Regions from separate parts of the Ruminococcus sp. AM42-11 genome, predicted to be linked through region 2. Evidence: riboswitches for the same ligand, from Rfam matches in the RefSeq annotation. Region 2 holds a riboswitch; each other region holds the start of a gene.

Region 1 (3,282 bases), on a different contig from region 2:
GCACCGGCCTGAATCGCACTTTCTGCCACGCTGCTTTTGAAGGTATCTACAGAAATGGGAATGTCAAAACGTTTTCTGACCGCTTCGATAACGGGCAAAACTCTCTGAGCTTCTTCCTCTGCACTGACCGGCGTGTGTCCGGGACGCGTAGACTCCCCGCCAATATCGATAATATCCGCACCATCCGCGATCATGGCTTCTGTATGCCGCAAAGCTTCATCTAAATGATTCCATTTCCCGCCATCGGAAAAAGAATCAGGAGTAATATTTAAAATTCCCATTATATAAGTGTGATTTTGTGTATCAAAAAAACGATTTCCAATTTTCATAAATAGAAACCATCCTTTCTGTTAGATTTTTTAGAAGGCTTAATATTCAATTGTCAGATTTTTTTTCTCAGAAGGCCAGTAACATTCTGAAGCTGCTGAACAGGAAAAACAATTTCTGGACTTTTTATCAGCCTTATATAGCAGCATAGCCAATACATTATCAGATCCATCCGTCCTGTGCTGACTGATCGCAGATAATATTTCCTCTTTTTCCTGCTCTGTAAAATGCAGATCGGCCAGAATCTTTCCGGCTATTTCAGCTCCTGCAATGTCATGAGAAATACCCGACAGATATTGCTGCGCACGGCCAATGTCATGAAGAAGAGCAGTGGCATAAATGATTTCCCTGGACAGATTAAGCTTGTTTTCCAGAGAATAAATATACATCAGCCTGGCAACATCCAGAAAGTGTTCCGGCGTATGTCTGCAGAAAATACGATCTTTTTCAAGCTCCTGTATTTTCTCACAGTGCTTTTGATAAAGGGGATGCCGCCAGATTAAAGAAATACGGTTTGTTTCAGAAAAAGAACTGCTCATTTTCCGACCATGGAAAGGAACATTTTCTGCAGCTCCTTATCTTCTTTGAAGGCTCCGCGGGTTACAGTCGTAATTGTTTTGCTTCCTGGCTTTTTAACGCCTCGCATGGTCATGCAGGTGTGTTCTGCTTCCAGCATAACCATAATTCCCTTCGGAGAGAGGGCACGCTCCAGAGCGTCCGCAATCTGTACTGTGAGGCGTTCCTGGATCTGCGGTCTTCTGGCATAAACCTCTACCGTACGTGCCAGCTTGCTTAACCCTGTGACTTTTCCATCGGGAATATAAGCCAGGTGCGCCTTACCATAAAAAGGCATCAGATGATGCTCGCACATAGAGTAAAAAGTAATATCTTTTTCCAATACGATCTCATTATTTTCTACTGGAAACTGCTTCAGTAAATGGTGATCTGCTTCCTGATCGAGACCACCGTAAATTTCCTCGCACATACGTGCAATTCTGTCGGGAGTATCAATCAGTCCCTCCCGGGTAATATCCTCACCGATTCCTTCCAGAAGCAGGCGGATGGCCTGTTCTACTTTTTGTTTGTCAACCATTAAAAATAACCTCCTTTGTATTTGATTGCGGAGACTATCCTTTTTTGATAAAACCGGGGAAGGATTTTCGAATTCGAATATCTGCCTGCTTAATACGCAAAAAAGGATATCTCCAATTGTGATAGAATGTATGTCGAAAACATTCCCTTGAGCCTGTTAAAAAACGTTTCCACAAATCGCAACGTGCGTCTTGTAGAAAATCCCTTTCAGGCAGGCTCTGACACAATATGAGATATCCCTCTTATAGTGCTTGCAACGGGTGCGGATAATATACCGTAAGACGTGCTTTTCGTTTCAGTGACAACTCCCCATTCACCGAACACTTGACGCATAAAATCCTATTTTGCATATCATTCATTTCGAAAGGTAGTATATCACGTCTTTTGGGAATAGAAAAGTGTTTTTTCTTAAACAGGTTGCGAAAGGGTAACGTGGATATTATAATAGGAATAGACAAAATTCACTGGAAGGAGTCAGTTTTATGACAGTTAAAGAACGAATCACCGCACTTCGGGAAGTAATGGCAGAGAAGAAAATAGATGCTTATCTTGTTCCCACAGATGATTTTCATGCATCTGAATATGTAGGAGAATATTTTAAGTGCAGAAAATATATTACAGGTTTTACCGGATCTGCCGGCAGAGCAGTCATCATGCAGGATATGGCTGGATTGTGGACAGATGGAAGATATTTCATCCAGGCGGCCGCACAGCTGGAGGGAACGGGTGTAGAGCTTTTTAAAATGGGAGAACCAGATGTTCCCACTGTGCACCAGTTTCTGGAAGAAAAATTAGGCGAGGGAATGTGCCTTGGTTTTGACGGAAGAACCGTCAGCGCCGAAGAAGCAGATGAACTGACCGAACTTCTTGCAAAAAAAGGAGCCACTCTTCAGACGGATTCTGATCTGGTAGGAGAAATCTGGGAAGATCGTCCGGCACTTTCCTGTGAACCGGTTATGGAACTGGATGTAAAATGGGCAGGCGAATCCCGTGCTGACAAATGTGCAAGAATCCGTAAATCAATGGAAGAGAAAGGTGCAGATGGATTTGTACTGACTTCTCTGGATGACATTGCATGGCTGCTGAATATTCGTGGCGGCGATGTACATTGCTGTCCGGTTGTTCTCTCTTATCTGATAATGACAAAAACAGAAATCAGGCTGTTTGCAAATGAAAAAGCATTTTCGGCTTCAATTCTGGACGCATTATCTAAGGATGGCGTAACCATTCTGCCCTATGACAGCATTTATGAATATGTAAAAACATTTGAGAAAGACATGACAGTTCTTCTTTGTAAAAAGAAAGCCAACTGTCGTCTGGTAAACAGTATTCCGAAGGAAGTAACGATTCTGGATGAAGCTAACCTGACTTTTCTTCCAAAATCAATTAAAAATCCAGTAGAAGTAGAAAATGAACGTATCGCTCATATCAAAGACGGAGTTGCGCTTACCAAATTCATCTGCTGGCTAAAGAAAAATGTTGGCAAAATTACAATGACAGAGTTAAGCGCAGGAGAGAAGCTGTACAGCTTCCGTGCCCAGCAGGAGAACTTTATCGACAACAGCTTTGACCCCATTATTTCTTATGGCATTCATGCTGCAATCAACCATTATTCTGCAACATCAGAGACAGATATTGCCATTGAGCCTGGCAATTTCCTTCTGGCAGACACAGGTGGACACTATTACGAAGGTACTACAGATACCACCCGCACAATTGCTATGGGCACTGTGAATGACGAGCAGAAGAAATATTTTACCGCTGTTTTACGTGGTATGCTGAACCTTGGAAATGCCAAATTCCGTTATGGCTGTACTGGTGTAAATCTGGATTATCTGGCGCGTGGTCCGCTGTGGGAAATGG
Region 2 (3,282 bases):
AGCAATCTGTCTTATAACAGACTATTTTCAGTTGCATTGCTGGATACAATTATGTATAATGACCCTAAACTTATAAAAGAAGGTTTTTTTATGGATAAAATCATTAAAGAAATTGAAGATATGTCACTAAATGCATGGCCCTCCCATAAAATGGAGCTTTATGATGGATGGATTCTCCGTTTTTCCTATTTTTATACACATAGAACAAACAGTGTGGAGCAGTTCGGAACTTCTACCCTTTCCTGGAGGGAAAAGGTTTCTTTCTGCGAAGCAGAGTATGCCCGACTGGGCAGCCCTGCAATTTTTAAGATCAGTCCTCTGGTTTCTCCGGATTTTGATTATCTTCTGGAAAACCGCAACTACGAAATCCAGCACACAACAAATGTTATGGCAGCCTCACTGGATGGAGCAGATCTTTCTGCGCCTTGCGATCTGGTAACTCTTACTGACGATATTCCAGATATTTGGATTGAAAGTCTTTTTGATCTGAAAGGCACCATTAATCCTGTTCACCGTGCTGTAGTTCCATCCATGTATCATGCCATCGTAAAAGACACCGTATGCGCCTCCATCTGGAGTAACGGAAAAATTATTGCAACCGGGCTTGGCATTCTGGATCGAAATTATATTGGATTGTACGCTATCCATGTTCGCGAAGATTTCAGACACAAGGGTTATGCTCGTCAGATTTGTACTGCACTTCTAAAAGAAGGAAAAAAGAAAGGCGCAACTAAGGCCTATCTTCAGGTAGTAGAGGGAAACACTCCAGCACGTAATCTTTATGAATCACTTGGACTTCATTATCTCTACACCTATTGGTTCCGGGTTCAGACACATACAAACTGAAAACTTTTCAGAGCATGTTTAAAAAAGGCTGCGATCAGTGTTTATCCTGATCACAGCCTTTTATTTGGGAATCGTATTTTTTGACTTATTCAACAAGTTGATTTCTCAAACAATCAACTTTCCAGTAAGTGCATTGCTTCATAATCCATCTTATGCCATATTATTTAATTTGGGGTTTTGTATATAATTCAGCTCCTGGACTGCTGCCATTTATATGGTCTTCTTCTCCAGCTTAGCAGGTCTTATGTTTCCTACAACCATGCCTGTAAGCGGGCTGAAATAAAGAAGACTGGTAAGTACGCAGTAGATTGGAGTCATGATTGCAAACTGTACAAGACGTCCTGGCATAATTGCATAGAAGTTTGCTCCGATCATTACCAGTCCTGCAGTGGTCAGTCCAAGTGTTCCCACTACGCCAGAGACTGCAATTGCGACACACATAACAACAGTCTTTACTTTTCTGTTCTTTTCAGCCATTAGTTTTCCAGCCAGTCCGGGGATCACACCCCAGGCAACTGCTGATAAAGTAATCAGTGGATTAACTCCATAGCCTTTCATAAAACATCCAATGATATCGGCAACAGCACCTTCTACACCACCAGCTACAGGTCCCATCCAAAGACCTGCCAATACAGTGGCGACAGTTCCCAATGTAATTCGATATACACCAAGATCAATTACCAGAACGCGTGACAGCACAAGCTGGATTGCTACCAGCAGTGCAAGGAATACAAGAGTCTTAACACTCCATGTCTGTTTGTTTTTACGCATAAAAAAAACACCTCCATAATGATTAAAATAACAGAGTAGTTACCATAAATAATAATCCCTCCACATTATGAGATGTTCTCACATGTAGCAACGGGTGCGGAAAATATATCGTAAACAGTCCTGCTGCTTTTCGTTTCACGGCGACTCCCCAGCCAATGAACACTTGACGCATAAATTCCTACTTCGCTATTATTTATTTAAAATGATTATAGCACAAAATATAGAAATTTCAATATGTATTTGTTATAATATTCACATAAATAAATTAGTCGTTACTGTTTACTGGTAATGTTCCGCGAGTGTTTTTTGTGAACAAAGTTCACAGAAAACCCGAGAATCTTAGCGCGAAATCATGCGAATGCATGATTTCTGTGCATCGCGAAGCGCGTTACTGTTCACTGACAAATGTTTGTGCATACTCTCCTCTTTTTCGCATATTCTAAGAATATCTTCCCTTATATAGGAAAAATATTTGACAAAAAGGAGTGTTTCTATGAATATAAAATCCACAAACAAATCATCCTGCCAAAAACAGCCGCCACTACAGAATCCTTACAATGTTTTTTATAATAATTACATGAATACAAATGCTACTACAGAATGTACAGGGCTTGGCTATCGTATGCCGGATAACTCGGAGGAATGGAATGCCTGCCGAGAGGTTTTCGATTTTCTTCCTGTACCATTTCCGGATTCGGAGGATACAAAGCAACAATGAAAAATTTCACAAAACTATTACTTGGCTCTTTGGTACTGTTCTCTCTGTCAGGATGTACTGCCGGTGATATGATCACCAGCTATACTTCTACATCTGATCAGAGTGAAACCACCTTACAGAACACTTCAGGAACACCCAAACAGCGTGTTTATATGGATGAAATCAAAGGAACCCTTAAGGATTTCACCGGTGCCACCCTGACTATGGAAAGTCAGGAACAAACTTACGTTTTTAATCTTTCTGAAGCAACTTTGGAATGCGAAGATGGCATGATCACTGGAGATGAAATCAGTGTCATTTATGAGGGGCAGCTCTCTAACAAGGATACCAGCACTGTAAAAGCATTGAAAGTAGTAGACGACTTTCACAAAAAGAATCAGCTGGAAGTACGAAAGGCCTATGGGGAAGTACAGAGTCTGACTCCAAATACCATTACCATAAAAAATAAAAAAGGCAAAACAGCCACCTATCCAATCACTGGAACAGAACAATATTATCAGAATGGCATCCGTACCGGTGTATGGGTATACATTCATTTTAAAGGCAAGTTTACTTCCAGTCAGGATACCCAAAGTTCTTCTCTTAATGCCAGTCATCTGAAAGTACTAAGCATTTCAGATATTGATCCGCTTACACTTCCAGATCCAACACCAACACCAGATCCTGCACAAGTTCCTGCCGATGACTCAGCAAAAGAACAGCAGATTCATGCAGAAATTCAGAATATTTCCCTGAATACGCTCACAGTTCTTCCCTCTGGCTCTGATAGCACAATAAATGTAGATTTGTCTCAGACTCCTTCTTACTTTAAAGGTGGAACAGCACCAGGCTCCTATGTAACCATAACTTACACTGGACAATTTCAGGGAAATTCACTGGATGGTGTTACTGTTACAGCAGTCACCGGTGATGATCCGGATTCTCTTGGAAGCCGGGAAATTACCAGC
Region 3 (3,282 bases), on a different contig from region 2:
CTGGAATCCCGCTTTTCCCTTGATGAGGATTTGGGAGAAAATCCGGAAGTACATTTGGTACTTGGTGCTTATCAAAATGAAAATCTTGGCGAAGATTATTTTGCAGAATTTGAGTTTGATTTTTCTATTCCTCATGCGGAGCTTATGAAACAGACAGTTCATAAAAAGCTAGAAGATATTTCTATTAAAACAGAAGAAGGAACCGTGAAATTAACAGACTTTTCCATGAATAAACTGCAAAGTATAATTGCGGCAGAAATTCCGGAAGAACTTGAGGAAAAGCTGTATAAAGGTAATGAGATGATGCTTATGGGGACAGACAGTAAAGGAAATCAGGTACAGTATGAACTGCGCAGTAATTCAGCAGATGGTAAATCTCAATGGAGTTTTAAAACCAGTTTCTGGGGCATGTATCAGCTGGATTCTGACGGTCCGGTTCTTTTACTCCCGGATATTGACAGCGATTATCTGGAATTACAGCTTTATACCAGAGAGCCTTATATGGCTGCTGCAGACACTATCTGGGTTGATGACGATTTTGTAGAAATTGGTGAGACTACAGAAGAAGTGGAAGAAGTTCCAGAGGATACTTTTGAGGGAGAAAATCCGTCAGATGCAGAGGAGCAGGTTGAAACTCAAATTATCGGAGGGGCAGTAGCTCCCACAGAAGTAAGGCTTCAAGACGATACAGACCAGAAAGAAAATACCGACGCAGCAGATAAAACGGATGAAGATTATGGAACCGAAGAAAGCGCATATGATGGAACTACAGGTGAAATCACTGCAGAATCTGACTGGACACCTGTCGGTGAAAAAATAAGGATTCAGATTAAGTAGAGAAACGTGAATCTGTTTCCCAAAATTCCATGTCAAAGAAGCTTTGCATACCTATTTTTTCGCTGTAAAAGGTAAATTGCTTTTCATTTGGCAGAATTTTTTTTATAATCCAAGTGAGAAGCAAAACCGATTGGAAGAACAGAAGCAGAGCAAATATGAACATTGGAACGCAGATATTAAAAATACGAAAAGAAAAGGCGCTGACCCAGGAGGGATTTGGAAAAATATTTCATGTTACCAGACAGACTGTGTCTAATTGGGAGAATGAAAAGAGCTTCACGTTCATGGAAAAACAAATTCGTGCGATTTGACCAGATTGTGGGGAAAGCTGTTGTAAGATACTATCCTTCTTTTAAGTGGTTAGGATAATAAGAAACGCGAATATCAGTGGCTTATTTAGTACTGGAATATTCGCGTTTTTTATTTGATATCGCAAAGTTTTTATATTTTCAAATATATGTAATCAGTTGGCAGCCGGTTTTCTAAAAAGATTAAAAATTCCTGTCTGCTCAATCAATCTTGTGATGGTAAAGAAGATAAAGGAATCGATTGGCCACATGATCAAGTTCTTTACAGTACGCATTGGGAGGATTGCAAGGAATCCTTTTCCGTAGAGCATGTCCAGCCATAAGGTATTTAACAGAACATTTACAATCAGAACGACAACCAGTTTTGCAATCAGCACGCGACGGAAAGTGAGCTTATGTTTGTAGTAAAAACATCCATAAATAAATGCCGCGAGCATTGCGTTAAAGGTGAACCCAAAGAAAAATGGACCATCAGGGCGGATAAAGAATTTCACAATATCCAGCACACCGGCAAACAGACATCCGGTAATGGGTCCAAACAGATAATCAGCAATCTGGTTTGGGATACCGGAAAATCCAATTTTTACATAGGGACCGATATTGATAGAAGCAACTGAATTTAAAATCAGTGCCAGGGCAGCAAGCATTGCACAGACTGCCAGTGTAGAAGTGGTTTTCAGCTCTTTGGCTGATGTGAGAAACATGTTTTTTGTTTTCTCCATAAAAAATTACCTCCTTTTTTTTTTTCGCTCACAATAGGAGATAATTTATGGATTCATATTTATCTTCTGTTGCAGCGAGAAGCAATCCACGAACCGCAAGATTTCTCTTTTCGTCCTCCGGCAACTCTCCATCCGGAAGGCACTTTACGCTCATGAATTTACTCTGCATTACTTTACATGGGGCAGTATATAGCAAATTATTGGAAAAAGCAAGAAAAAAATATATAAAAATATAAGTTTTTGCAATTAAGAAAACAGACAAGAAATCGTGGCATTTATTACCTGTATCTTGCCTATGAGACAACCGCAGATGGAAAGATAGTAAATTCCGGATGCATTCGCCTGGCGGAGAGCATTGCACCGCAGCAGGAGGGAACTGTTATTATTCCGGCAAATATCCCGGAAAGAGGAAAATGCTTCTTGAAGGTGAAGTATTTGCTGAAGTCTGGAAATGGCTTACAGGAGACAGACAGTCTGCTGGGATTTGATGAAATTCTGTTGCAGAACGAGGATGGAAGAAACCAGAATGCTGTTATGCTCATGGAAACAGGATTAGTTGGAGGATTCATCAAAGTAACAGAGTCTAACCGTTATCTTGAGATGGAGAATAACGCCTTCCACTATGTTTTCAATAAACTGACCGGCTTGTTTGAAAACATGTCTGCAGCAGGAGAGAACATCCTGGATCAACCGATGGAACTTAATATATGGAGAGCACCAACAGATAACGACCGTAAGATTAAGCTGGAGTGGATGGATGCCCATTATGATCAGAGCTATGTAAGAGCTTATGAGACCTCTTACCAGGCAGAAGAATCAAAAGTAACTATCTTCACCCATATTGCAGTTGTTGCAGCTACTGTGCAGAAGGTTCTGGATATCCATGCTGTGTGGGAAGTAACTTTAGATGGCGCTGTTTCTGTAAAAATGAATATGGTAAAAGATATGGAATTCCCCATGCTTCCAAGGTTCGGGCTGCGCCTGTTCTTAAAAGATAACTTTAAGAATGTGACATACTATGGCATCGGACCGGATGAAAGCTATGTTGATAAATGCCGTTCTGGAAGTCATGGAGTTTATACCTCCAAGGTCGAAGATCTGCATGAAGATTATCTTCGTCCTCAGGAAAACGGAAGCCATACAGACTGCGATTATGTGTGCGTGAGCAATGATAAAATGACGTTGTCAGCTGCTGGAAAAAAAACGATTGCATTTAATGCTTCTGAATACACTCAGGAGGAACTGACAAATAAAAAGCACGGCTATGAACTTGAAAAATGTGGAAGCACTGTACTTTGTATTGATTATTCCCAGAATGGTATCGGTTCTAACAGCTGTGGACCGGTACTTTCCGAGAAATATCAGTTAAATGAAGAAAAATTCACATTTGATGTGAAACTGGTTCTGCATAATAG

What was found. Region 2 has a riboswitch for tetrahydrofolate ahead of DW904_RS07195 (folate family ECF transporter S component). Riboswitches for the same ligand answer to the same signal wherever they lie in the genome.
Region 1: linked by a shared signal. The riboswitch ahead of folE (GTP cyclohydrolase I FolE) and the one ahead of DW904_RS07195 (folate family ECF transporter S component) in region 2 are both predicted to bind tetrahydrofolate.
Region 3: linked by a shared signal. The riboswitch ahead of DW904_RS20375 (folate family ECF transporter S component) and the one ahead of DW904_RS07195 (folate family ECF transporter S component) in region 2 are both predicted to bind tetrahydrofolate.

Annotation. Positions count from the first base shown of each region.
Region 1 is NZ_QUIO01000022.1:72,348-75,629, forward strand. It holds gene folP (dihydropteroate synthase) at 1-329, opposite strand, end outside; gene DW904_RS13725 (HD domain-containing protein) at 369-866, opposite strand; gene folE (GTP cyclohydrolase I FolE) at 863-1,420, opposite strand; THF riboswitch at 1,672-1,768, opposite strand; gene DW904_RS13735 (aminopeptidase P family protein) at 1,902-3,282, shown strand, end outside.
Region 2 is NZ_QUIO01000009.1:31,202-34,483, reverse strand. It holds gene DW904_RS07200 (GNAT family N-acetyltransferase) at 91-846, shown strand; gene DW904_RS07195 (folate family ECF transporter S component) at 1,057-1,617, opposite strand; THF riboswitch at 1,704-1,805, opposite strand; gene DW904_RS07190 (hypothetical protein) at 2,111-2,335, shown strand; gene DW904_RS07185 (hypothetical protein) at 2,332-3,282, shown strand, end outside.
Region 3 is NZ_QUIO01000055.1:4,210-7,491, reverse strand. It holds gene DW904_RS20390 (DUF4179 domain-containing protein) at 1-837, shown strand, start outside; gene DW904_RS20385 (helix-turn-helix transcriptional regulator) at 993-1,148, shown strand; gene DW904_RS20375 (folate family ECF transporter S component) at 1,301-1,867, opposite strand; THF riboswitch at 1,938-2,035, opposite strand; gene DW904_RS20370 (beta-galactosidase small subunit) at 2,108-3,282, shown strand, end outside.